Rhodopseudomonas boonkerdii: one gene and its partner. The protein of the gene in region 1 interacts with the protein of each later gene in a pairwise test. Links are inferred from orthologs where the notes say so. Each region holds a gene or a part of one and is shown on either strand. Other genes may lie near its edges. The genes, in order: ybgC and E0H22_RS12270.

Region 1 (6,126 bases):
TCGCACGGTTGTTCCTATTTTGTTCTTGACAATATTCCTCTCATTGCCCTATATCCCTCCCGTCTTGTTCGCGAGGGGCGCTCTCATGAGGCGTCTTTGAGCGGGGCGAGATGCGGCGCCTGCGGGCGGGGGAGGACGTATCCCTCGCACTCGGGAGGCCTGGGGTCACCGTCCGGGCCCACTACGGGGCTCTGCCGCTTGCGGCTGGACGGGTGCGGATGACGGCTGGCGAAAGCCGGTCCGATGGCAGGGCACCTGCCAGCTTCCAGTACCCGGAAGCACGGTCCCTCGGCCAAAAACCGTCGCGGTGGCACGCCGTCAGGCGTTGCGCGGCCGGCCAGCACTGGCGATCCAGTGCGCACCGATCGCGTCAGAAACCACCCCTCGCGCCTGGCGGCGTGCCGCCTCCCCTCATGTCTTCGAGGGGAGACCTGCTCACACCTCGGACGCGCAAGCGCCGCGAGAATGCGCATTCGCGCGTAACCACAAGGGGACAGATGCCACAAGCGCCCGCGTTATTGTTTCGTTCGCTGTGCCCCGCGGCTATCAAGGCGACATGACCGTGTCCTCGATTCGCGCGCCTGTCCGCATCATCGGTATCGATCCCGGCCTGCGCCGCACCGGCTGGGGCGTGATCGAGACCGAAGGCAACAAGCTCACTTATATCGCCTGCGGATCGGTGGAGCCCGAGGAAGGCCTGCCGCTGGCAAATCGCCTGCTTGGCATTCACGAAGGTCTGACAAAAGTGCTCAACCAATTCCAGCCGACCGAGGCTGCGGTGGAGCAGACATTCGTCAACAAGGACGGCGCGGCCACGCTGAAGCTCGGCCAGGCGCGCGGCATCGCCATGATGTCGCCGGCGATGTTCGGCATCGAGGTGGCCGAATACATGCCGAACCTCGTCAAGAAGACCGTGGTCGGCGCCGGCCATGCCGACAAGAACCAGATTCAGGTGATGCTGAAGATCCTGTTGCCGAAAGCCGAGTTCAAACGTGCCGACGCCGCCGATGCGCTGGCGATCGCCATCACCCACGCGCATCACCGCGCCAGCGCCATGCTGCGAAAGGCGGTGCTGGCGTGATCGGAAAACTAAAAGGTCTCATCGATTCCTATGGTGAGGATTATGTGATCCTCGACGTGCAGGGCGTGGGCTATCAGGTGCATTGCTCCGCGCGCACGCTGCAGGCGCTGCCGCAGGCTGGCGGAGCAGCTGTGCTCTCCATCGAGACCTATGTGCGGGAAGACCAAATCAAGCTGTTCGGCTTCCGCTCCGACATCGAGCGGGAATGGTTTCGCCTGCTGCAGACCGTGCAGGGCGTCGGTGCCCGTGTCGCACTCGCAGTCCTCTCGACACTGCCGCCGGCCGAGCTCGCCAATGCCATCGCGCTACGCGACAAGGCAGCCGTCGCGCGCACGCCGGGTGTCGGCCCGAAGGTCGCCGAACGCATCGTGTCTGAACTGAAGGACAAGGCGCCGGCTTTCGCGTCGGTCGATCCCGTCGTCGCACAACTCGCCGGCGCCGTCGCCGATGAAAACGCGCCGCGCGCCGTCAGCGATGCCATCTCCGCGCTCGTCAATCTCGGTTACGGCCAGCCGCAGGCGGCTGCCGCGGTCGCATCGGCATCGCGCAGCGCCGGTGAGAATGCCGAGACGGCGATGCTCATTCGTTTGGGTCTGAAGGAACTCGCGAAGTGACGGAGCGTAGCGAAGTCATTCCGGAAACCGCTGCGCGGCAGCGGTTATCCGGAATCTGTCGGTGTGCTAGGCTGTCCGCATGAATACGCCACCCAATCGCCTGATGACACCGGAGCGGCGCTCCGACGATGTCGGCGACACCGCCCTTCGCCCGCAGGCACTGTCCGATTTCGTCGGACAGGCACAGGCGCGTGCCAATCTGCAGATCTTCATCGACGCCGCCCGCAAGCGCGGCGAGGCGCTCGATCACACGCTATTCGTCGGCCCGCCCGGTCTCGGCAAGACCACGCTGGCGCAGATCGTCGCCCGCGAGCTCGGCGTCGGTTTTCGCGCGACGTCGGGGCCCGTCATTGCCAAGGCCGGCGACCTCGCCGCGTTGCTCACCAATCTCGAAGAACGCGACGTGCTGTTCATCGACGAAATCCATCGCCTCAGCCCGAATGTCGAGGAAGTGCTCTATCCCGCGATGGAGGATTTCCAGCTCGATCTCATCATCGGTGAAGGCCCGGCCGCGCGTTCGGTGAAGATCGAGCTGGCGAAATTCACCTTGGTTGGCGCCACCACGCGCGCGGGTCTTCTCACCAATCCGCTGCGCGACCGTTTCGGCATTCCGCTGCGGCTGAATTTCTACACCATCGACGAACTGGAAAAGATCGTCACCCGTGGCGCCCGCGTGCTGCAGATCGGCATGACGCCCGAAGGGGCCAACGAGATCGCGCGTCGTGCCCGCGGCACGCCGCGCATCGCCGGCCGCCTGCTTCGCCGCGTCCGCGATTTCGCCTCCGCGGCCGATGCCGCCGCCATCGATCGCAAGATCGCCGACCATGCCCTGAGCGCGCTCGAAGTCGATAGTGCCGGCCTTGATGCCATGGACCGCCGCTATCTCACCGCCATCGCCATGAATTATGGCGGTGGCCCCGTCGGCGTCGAAACCATGGCCGCCGCGCTGTCCGAACCGCGCGACGCCATCGAGGACATCATCGAGCCTTATCTGATCCAGTGCGGTTACCTCCAGCGCACCCCGCGCGGACGCCTGCTGACCTCGCACGCGTTCAAGCATCTCGGATTGGCGGAGCCGAAGCGCGATGTCGGGCAGATCGGGCTGTTTGGCGGGGAGGAGGATTGAACGATGAACGCAGTTTCCAATCCGCTCGACGGCATTATCGCCGATGGCATCCACCGCATGCCGGTGCGGGTCTATTACGAGGACACCGACTTCTCGGGCATCGTCTATCACGCCAATTACCTGCGTTTCATGGAGCGCGGGCGGACCAACTATCTACGGCTGCTCGGCGCCGATCAGCATGCATTGTTCGCTGAAGCTGAGAACGAGGCGCCGGGTTTTGCCTTCGTCGTCCGCGCGATGCAGCTCGATTTCCTCAAGCCGTCGAAGATGGACGATCTGCTCGACGTGCTGACGCGCCCGCTCGACGTGAAGGGCGCCTCGATCACGCTGCATCAGGAAGTGCGCCGCGGCGATGAGCTGCTGCTGGAAGCCAGGGTAAAGGTCGCTTTCGTCTCCGGCGGCCGCGCGCGGCCGATCCCGAAGGCGCTGCGAACAGCCATGAAGGCCGATCAGCTTTAGCGATCGGGCGATAGGCGAGACGCCATCGACTCTTTAAAATTCGGGACTACACTTCGGTTAAAAATCGAAACCGAGGTGTCTCATGTCCCGTCCACCATTCCCGCCATTCACCCGCGAGACCGCCGCCCAGAAGGCTCGCATGGCCGAGGATGCCTGGAATTCGCGCGATCCGGTCAGGGTATCGCTAGCCTATACCGAGGACTCTACCTGGCGCAATCGTGGCGAGTTTTTCCAGGGCCGTCCGGCGATCGTCGAATTCCTCACCCGCAAATGGGCGAAGGAACACGACTATCGCCTGATCAAGGATCTCTGGGCCTTCGATAATAATCGCATCGCCGTGCGCTTTCAGTACGAATGGCACGACGACAACGGCACCTGGCATCGCTCCTATGGCAACGAGCAGTGGGAATTCGACGAAGCCGGCCTGATGCGCCGCCGCGAGGCAAGCATCAACGATGTCGTGATCGCGGAGAAGGATCGTCGCTTCCTGTGGCCCGCGCCGGGCCCGCGGCCAGCGGATGTCCAAGGCCTTGGCGCCGATCCGTTCTGATTACAGCGGGCTGTTGTCGATGACGAATTCCACGCGCTCCGCCACGAAGCGGGAATGCGTGAAGTGCAGCGGCGTGCCATCGGCGTCGACATCGAGAGAATCGACGACCAGGATGGGACGTCCCAGCGCGACACCGAGACGTGTGGCATCGGTCGCGTCGATGATCCCCGCGGTGACGCGGGTCGAGGCTCGGCGATAGTCCTTGATGTCGTAATGCGCCAGCGCCTTCGTCATCGAACGCACGCGCTCATAGACCTTGCCGAAATCGGGGAAACGCTCCGCTGACAGCCAGTTGGTGCCGACGCAGATCGGCGTCTTGTCGGCGAGGCGCAGTGCTTCCAGGCGAATCAGCGGTGCGCCGGTCTTCAGGCCGAGTTGCCGGGCCAGTTCCCGTGTCGCTACGTCGTCCGAGGCGCCAATCAGCTGGCCCGCGGGCTCGCGGCCGCCGGCACGGGCGTTTTCCGAAAAGCGCGTGCGCGACCGCAGTGGATAAGCGAGCTTCGGTGCCTCTACATAGGTGCCGCTGCCGCGCTCGGCGCGCACCAGTCCGCGTTCGGCCAGCGTTGCCAGTGCACGGCGTACGGTGTGGCGATTGACACGATAGGTGTCGGCCAGCTCGGTTTCGCCAGGCAGTTTTTCGCCGGCTGGAAAACGGCCATCGGCGATACCGCGCTCGATGCCATCGGCCACATGCCGCCACAAGGCGACGCCGGTCGGCTTGTCTTGAATGGTCACAAATCAGTCCCTGAATGTCCGTCGCATCAGCGATAGCGAAAAATCATGTCGCTGTCACGAAACGGTCATTGCCTCCTTCTATGAAGTTGTCTAGTAAACCATACAACTTGTCGAGCGATGGTGACATGATGCAAACCCCTTCAAGCGACCTGCAGGCGCGGCGCCAAGAGGCAATGGGCGTACTTGGGCATTCTCCAACGGCGGACATCGCTCGGCGTTTCGCCGATGTCGCCGTGCCCGATCACGAACAGTTGCGAACTCCGGAAAACGGTTTGGTGATGCTGCGCGGCCGTATTGGGGGCGACGGTGCGCCATTCAATCTCGGCGAGGCGACGGTATCGCGCGCCGCGGTGCGCCTCAGCTCGGGCGAAGTCGGTTTCGGCTACACGCTCGGTCGCGATGGCACCAAGGCGCAGCTGATCGCGCTATGCGATGCGCTGATCCAGACATCTCAATTCGCCAGCGCCGTAGAGGCGAAGGTCCTTGCTCCGCTGCGTATGCGCGTCGTCGCGGAGCGCAAGCGCAGGGCTGAAGAAACCGCGGCCACCAAGGTGGATTTCTACACGCTCGTGCGCGGGGAGAGCTGACATGACAACAGTTGCAGAAATGCCGGCCGGCTTCGCCGACAAGGTTCTCGCCGCGCAGTCCACCTTTCGTACGGTGATGGATGCCATGGCGCGTCCTGGCAGCGTCCAGCTCGTTCGCGCGGTGTCTGGCGTGCCGGCACCGATGATGCGCGGGGCGGCAGCAATCGCGCTGACATTGTTCGATCAGGACACGCCGGTCTGGCTCGATGGGAAACTGGCAGCATCGGAAGACGTGGCGAAGTGGATCAAGTTTCATACCAGTGCGCCTGTAATTGCGGACTCCGCTGCATCCAGCTTCGCGGTGATCGCCGATCCCATCAATCTACCCGCCTTCGATCGTTTCGCGCTCGGTTCTGGCGAGTATCCGGATCGCTCGACTACCATCATTCTGCAGGCCGTGAGCCTGAGTGTCGGTCCGGCCTATGAGCTGAGTGGGCCTGGTATCGATGGCGCGACAATACTGCGTGCTGCGATTGGTGTGCCCGATCTGGTTGAGCGTCTCGCCGCGAATGCAAAGCTATTTCCGCGCGGCATCGATCTGTTGCTCGTCTCCGGCGAGTCCATTGTCGCCTTGCCGCGCACCACGCGTATCAGGATGCGGGAGGGCTGAATATGTATGTTGCTGTCAAGGGTGGCGAACGCGCCATCGAAAATGCCCATCGCTTGCTGGCGCATGAGCGCCGTGGCGATCGCAGTGTGCCGGAAGTCTCGCTGGATCAGATCTCCAATCAGCTCGGTCTTGCGGTCGACCGCGTGATGACCGAAGGCTCGCTCTACGATCGCGAGCTGGCTGCGCTCGCCATCAAGCAGGCGCGCGGGGACATGATCGAGGCTATTTTCCTGCTGCGTGCCTTTCGCGCGACGCTGCCGCGCTTCGGCTCGAGTGAGCCCGTCGATACGTCGAAGATGCAGGTGCGCCGCCGTGTGTCCTCGACCTTCAAGGACATGCCGGGTGGGCAGGTGCTCGGCCCGAC
Region 2 (6,237 bases), 1.3 Mb from region 1 along the record:
CCCCAGTTCTCGGTCTTGGTGATCTTGCCACCAGCGCCTTCGACGATACCGTTGATCTGCGCGGTGAAATCTTCCACCTGCTGTGCGCTCGCGTCCTGACGCGCGAGGAAGACATGCTCGTAAAGAGCCATGGGAGTCCTTTCCAGTGTTGGCGCGTCACCCGGCGGCAAGCCCTTCGAACCCTTCGGAAAGGACTCGACTGCTCAGAAGGCGGAAGCACGGGACGACGGGCCGACTGGCCCTATCTCAACATAATCTGTGAATGGATTGTGCTGCGACCGTCCGTTCAGCTCCCGGCCGGGATCTGCGGATCGGAGCCTTATACGGATTTTTGCCGCGATGGCAAGAGAAAGGGACGCGAAAGCGCCGGTTTGGCGGGTATTCCGGCGGCCGGCGCCGGGAAGACGGTTCTGGCGCTGCAGCTTGACATTCGGTGTCATGCCAGTGTCTTACGGCGCACGTTTTCAGCAGTTTAACCGAAAAAGCGAGACCGGGGCGAGCCGATGACCGCAGCATTCACATTTCCCGGGCAGGGTTCCCAGGCCGTCGGTATGGGCAAGGCCCTGGCGGAGGCGTTTCCTGCAGCCAGGGCGGTCTTCGACGAGGTCGATTCGGCGCTCGGCGAGAAGCTGACTGCCATCATCTGGGACGGCCCGGCCGAGACCCTGCAGCTGACCGAGAACGCGCAGCCGGCTTTGATGGCTGTCTCGCTCGCTACCATGCGCGTGCTGGAAACCGAGGCCGGTATTTCCCTGTCCAAGGATGCGGCTTTCGTGGCCGGCCATTCGCTCGGCGAATATTCGGCGCTGGCGGCTGCCGGCAGTCTTTCGATCAGCGACGCCGCCCGTCTGCTGCGGACCCGCGGGCAGGCCATGCAGAAGGCCGTGCCGGTGGGCGTCGGCGCCATGGCCGCGCTGCTGGGCATGGACTATGACGCCGCCGTTGCCGTCGCCGAAGAGGCCGCGCAGGGACAGGTCTGCCAGGCCGCCAACGACAATGGCGGCGGCCAGGTCGTGGTGTCCGGCGACAAGGCCGCCGTGGACCGCGCCGTGGAGATCGCTAAGGCCAAGGGCGCCAAGCGCGCGATGCTGTTGCCGGTGTCGGCGCCGTTCCATTGCAGCCTGATGCAGCCGGCGGCCGATGTGATGGCCGAGGCGCTGGCCAAGGTCACCATCAACAAGCCTGCCGCGCCGCTGGTGTCCAACGTGCTGGCTTCCGCGATCACCGATCCCGACGAGATTCGCCGCCGCTTGATCGAGCAGGTCACGGGCACCGTGCGCTGGCGCGAGTCGGTGGCTTATATGGCGGGGCAGGGGGTGACGCGTTTCCTCGAGATCGGCGCCGGCAAGGTGCTGAGCGGTCTCGTGAAACGTATCGCGGATGGCGCTGTCGGCGTTGCCGTCGGCGGTCCCAATGACATTGCCGCAGCGAAGGATGCGATCAGCGCGAGCTAGGCTCCGTTCTTCACCTCTCCCCGGTGGGTGAGGGGATCGGAGCGTCGCTGCTCTTTAAGAGATGGGCTTTGGCTTAGGGCCACATGGAGAATCTGATGTTCGATTTGACTGGCAAGACTGCGCTCGTCACCGGCGCCACGGGCGGCATCGGCGGCGCGATCGCGACCGCACTGCATGCGCAAGGCGCCACCGTTGCGCTCTCCGGCACCCGCCGCGAGGCGCTGGAAGCGCTGGCTGCCAAGCTCGGCGACCGCACTCATGTGCTGCCCTGCAATCTTTCCGAGGCGGCCGAAGTCGAAGAATTGGTTCCGTCGGCCGAAAAGGCGATGGGGCAGCTCGACATTCTGGTCGCCAATGCCGGCATCACCCGCGACAATCTGTTCGTGCAGCTGCGCGACGAGGATTGGGACAATGTCATCAACGTCAATCTGACGTCGACTTTCCGTCTCGCCCGGGCTGCTACCAAGCTGATGATGCGCAAGCGTTTCGGTCGCATCATCGCCATCACCTCGGTGGTGGGTGTCACCGGAAATCCCGGGCAGGGGAATTACACTGCTGCGAAAGCCGGCCTCATCGGCATGATGAAGACCCTCGGCGCCGAATACGCCAAGCGCGGCGTCACCGCCAACTGCATCGCGCCCGGTTTCATCGCCACGCCGATGACCGATGTGCTGAACGACAAGCAGCGCGAAACGATTCTGACCAAGGTGCCGGCGGGGCGTCTCGGCTCGCCCGAGGATATCGCTGCGGCGGCGGTTTATCTGGCCTCCAATGAAGCTGCCTATGTCACCGGACAGACCATTCACGTGAACGGCGGGATGGCCATGATCTAAGCTTGCGGGTTCCCGCAACGCCGTGATTCAATTGAGCTTTGGACGGTCGTCCCTGCATGTGGCAATGCCATGTGATGTGTGCTAATCGAGCGTCCAACGGTGGGGCAAAGAAGGCCATTGCAGGATGTTGAAACCCTGTATATTGGCGGGGCCGAGCCTACCGTTTTCGCGAGGCTCCGCCCGGGACGGCGGGGCCATTCCACACAGCGCGAGAGCGCTAAGGTTTAACGAGTTAAACGCTCCATGATGGCTCGTATCGTCTACGGACGAGCCTGGGTAACAAGCACGAGGTTGAAATGAGCGAGATTGGCGAGCGAGTGAAGAAGATCGTGGTCGAACACCTTGGTGTCGAGCCCGAGAAGGTGATCGATTCCGCGAGCTTCATCGATGATCTCGGCGCTGACAGCCTCGACACGGTCGAGCTCGTGATGGCGTTCGAAGAAGAGTTCGGCTGCGAGATTCCGGACGATGCTGCCGAGACGATTCTGACCGTCGGCGATGCGACCAAGTTCCTCGAGAAGAATGCCAAGAGCTAACTTCTTCGCGTGACACATTCTGAAGCCGGCGGGATCGCGTCGCTGCGGTCCTCCGGCTTCTTGCTGTGAAGCGCGGGAATTGGCTTTTGAAACAAGCTGTGGAGATGCAGATGAGGCGGGTAGTCGTCACGGGCCTGGGCATGGTGTCGCCATTGGGCTGCGGCGTCGAGCCGACCTGGAAGCGTATCCTCAATGCCGAGAGCGGCGCGAAGCGGATCGACACATTCGAGGTCGCCGACCTGCCGGCACAGATCGCCTGCATGATTCCGCGCGGCGATGGCAGCGCCGGTACTTTCAATCCCGATCAGTGGATGGAGCCGAAGGACCAGCGCAAGGTCGACGACTTCATCGTCTTCGCCATGTGCGCCGCCAAGCAGGCGCTCGACGATTCCAACTGGCATCCGACCAGCCACGAAGATCAGTGCAATACCGGCGTGCTGATCGGCTCGGGTATCGGTGGTCTCACCGGTATCGCCGAAACCGCAATCACACTGAAAGAACGTGGTCCGCGCAAGGTTTCGCCGTTCTTTATCCCTGGGCGCCTGATCAATCTGGCGTCAGGTTATGTCTCCATCGAACACGGCCTCAAGGGCCCCAACCATTCCGTCGTGACGGCATGCTCCACCGGCGCCCATGCGATCGGCGACGCCGCGCGCCTGATCGCACTCGGCGATGCCGAAGTGATGGTCGCCGGCGGCACGGAATCGCCGGTCAGCCGTATCGCGATGGCCGGCTTCGCCGCGGCACGCGCGCTGTCCACCGGCTTCAATGACACGCCCGAAAGGGCGTCGCGTCCGTACGACAAGGACCGTGACGGTTTCGTGATGGGTGAGGGTGCCGGCGTCGTCATTCTGGAAGAATACGAGCACGCCAAGGCCCGTGGCGCGAAGATCTATGCCGAAGTAGTCGGCTATGGCCTGTCCGGCGACGCCTATCACATCACATCGCCGTCGCCGGACGGCGATGGCGGCTTCCGCAGCATGAGCGCCGCTTTGAAGCGCGCCGGCATGGCGGCATCGGATCTCGATTACATCAACGCCCACGGCACATCCACGCCGCTCGGCGACGAGATCGAGCTCGGCGCCGTGCAGCGGCTGCTGGGGAATGCCGCTTCGAAGATCGCGATGTCGTCCACCAAGTCGTCCACCGGCCATCTGCTCGGGGCGGCCGGGGCCATCGAGGCGATCTTCAGCATTCTGGCGATTCGCGATAATGTTGCGCCGCCGACCATCAATCTCGACAATCCGTCAGTGGAAACCGCGATCGACCTCGTGCCGCATAAAGCGCGCGCGAAGGAGATCAATGTGGCGCTGTCGAACTCTTTCGGCTTTGGCGGGACTAATGCATCGGTGATCCTCAAGCGGGTGACCGGTTAGAGCATGATCCGGCCTGAAAACTGGTACTCATTCTTCGGGGTCTTGCGGTAGAGATCTTCCACCGTTTCGCCGCAATCCGCTCTGATTGCTGCTGTGGGCGTATGTTATTGATGGAGCTCGGATTCGATCCAGGATTCGATCCCGTCACGAATGGACTCTAGGTACATCGATGAGTGAGCGGTCGCCCATTTCGCCCCGAAGCCCGCGCGCTGCGCTGGAACCCGAGCAGGTTCCGCCGCCGCCCAGGCGGTCCGACGTGGCACGCAGCCCACTCGTCGTGTTCGGCAACGCCGTCATCACCTTCATCATTCTCGTGATGCTCGCCACCGGGGGCGTCTATATCTACGGCAAGCAGGCACTGGAAGCTCCGGGGCCGCTGCAGGAAGACAAGGTCGTCAACATTCCCGCCCGCGCCGGCAAGGGCGATATCGCCGAAGTGCTGCAGCGCGAGGGCGTGATCGACGCCAATCGCTGGGTCTTCCTCGGCGCTGTGTTCGCACTGAAGGCCGCCCAGGATTTGAAGCCCGGCGAATATCTGTTCCAGAAGAACGCCAATCTACGCGATGTCATCGGCACCATCGTCGATGGCAAGGTGGTGCAGCATTCGATCACGATTCCCGAGGGCCTGACCTCCGAGCAGATCGTGGCCCGCCTGTCCGAGAACGATATCTTCACCGGCTCCATTCGCGAAATGCCGCGCGAAGGCACGCTGCTGCCGGAGACCTATAAATTCCCGCGCGGCACGTCGCGCGAACAGGTGATCCAGCGCATGCAGCGCGAGCAGAAGCGTGTGCTGGCGGATATCTGGGAACGTCGCAGCGGCGAAGTCCCGGTGAGGACGCCGGAGCAACTGGTGACGCTGGCCTCCATCGTCGAGAAGGAAACCGGCCGTGCCGACGAACGCAGCCGCGTCGCCGCCGTGTTCGCCAATCGTCTGCAGAAGAAGATGAAGCTGCAGAGCGATCCGACCATCATCTACGGTCTGGTCGGCGGCAAGGGGACTCTGGGCCGCCCGATCAAGCGCAGCGAGATCCAGCAGCCGTCGCCCTACAACACCTATGTCGTCGATGGCCTGCCGCCCGGTCCGATCGCCAATCCCGGCCGCGCCTCCCTGGAAGCGACCGCCAACCCGGCGCGCACGCGCGACCTGTTCTTCGTGGCCGATGGCACCGGCGGTCATACGTTCACCGAGACCTACGACGCGCACCAGAAAAATGTCGCCAAGCTGCGCGCGATCGAGAAGGCTGCGCAGAACGACGCTGTGGAGCCGCCCGAGGAGCAGCCGCAGGCAGCGCCGGTCGCGCCTGCCGGGGATGGCAATTCCACGGCTGGTGCTGTCGCGCCGCGTCAGGCGCCGGCCAAACAGCAGCGTCCGCGTAATCCGCCGGCCCGTCAGGGCGCCGCACAGCCTAGCGGCACGCCGGTCGCGCAATAACGAGACGCGTCAACCGCGCCGATTTCCGTTCGATTTTCCTCGGGCTCGAAAGGGCCTATTCTCGTTTCGGTTCGCGTCTGCGCGAATCCCATTCTGAACCTTGGAGACGTTACGCGATGGTGTTGTCGAGCATGACCGGCTTTGCGCGGAGCCACGGCACCAGCGGCCCCTATACGTTCGAATGGGAATTGAAGTCGGTCAACGCCAAGGGGTTCGATCTGCGCCTGCGCATGCCGCAGGGATTTGACGAGGTGGAAACCGCTGCCCGCAAACGCGCGGCCGAACTGCTGTCGCGCGGCACCGTCTACGCCAATCTCACGGTGAAGCGCGCCAATGCTGAGGCTGCCGTGCGTATCAACGAGGATGTGCTGAACGCTGTGCTGAAGATCGCGGCCGAAGTCTCGAGCAAGATCGATGCGGTCGCGCCGAGCATCGATGGCCTGATGAATATCAAGGGTGTGATCGAGATGGTCGAGCCCGAAGCCGATGAGGCCGAGGAGGCTGCGGCGAAGACCGCGGTGGCTGCGGCCTTCGAGGAAGCGCTGAAAGCGCTCGTCGATATGCGCAAGCGCGAGGGCACGACACTGGGCGACGTCCTCACCC

Evidence for each region.
Region 2: the proteins of ybgC (region 1) and E0H22_RS12270 interact in binary tests that used the Escherichia coli proteins (3 or more experiments, as listed by UniProt). The link is inferred for Rhodopseudomonas boonkerdii from one-to-one orthologs.

The regions. Positions count from the first base shown.
Region 1 is NZ_CP036537.1:1,312,082-1,318,207, forward strand. Bases 1,694-4,552 are described here. They hold ybgC (tol-pal system-associated acyl-CoA thioesterase), read left to right. Parts: upstream 1,694-2,824; coding sequence 2,825-3,280; downstream 3,281-4,552. Other genes in these bases: ruvA (Holliday junction branch migration protein RuvA), read left to right, coding at 1,694-1,695; ruvB (Holliday junction branch migration DNA helicase RuvB), read left to right, coding at 1,775-2,821; E0H22_RS06110 (nuclear transport factor 2 family protein), read left to right, coding at 3,363-3,830; phnF (phosphonate metabolism transcriptional regulator PhnF), read right to left, coding at 3,831-4,552. Also shown: crossover junction endodeoxyribonuclease RuvC, read left to right, coding at 557-1,081; more of ruvA, read left to right, coding at 1,078-1,693; more of phnF, read right to left, coding at 4,553-4,565; phosphonate C-P lyase system protein PhnG, read left to right, coding at 4,691-5,152; phosphonate C-P lyase system protein PhnH, read left to right, coding at 5,154-5,762; E0H22_RS06130 (carbon-phosphorus lyase complex subunit), read left to right, coding at 5,765-6,126.
Region 2 is NZ_CP036537.1:2,644,805-2,651,041, forward strand. What follows is about bases 1,234-4,203. They hold E0H22_RS12270 (acyl carrier protein), read left to right. Parts: upstream 1,234-2,583; coding sequence 2,584-2,823; downstream 2,824-4,203. Other genes in these bases: fabD (ACP S-malonyltransferase), read left to right, coding at 1,234-1,454; fabG (3-oxoacyl-[acyl-carrier-protein] reductase), read left to right, coding at 1,550-2,287; fabF (beta-ketoacyl-ACP synthase II), read left to right, coding at 2,934-4,199. Also shown: rpsF (30S ribosomal protein S6), read right to left, coding at 1-131; more of fabD, read left to right, coding at 504-1,233; endolytic transglycosylase MltG, read left to right, coding at 4,369-5,634; E0H22_RS12285 (YicC/YloC family endoribonuclease), read left to right, coding at 5,751-6,237. UniProt on the Escherichia coli protein: Carrier of the growing fatty acid chain in fatty acid biosynthesis.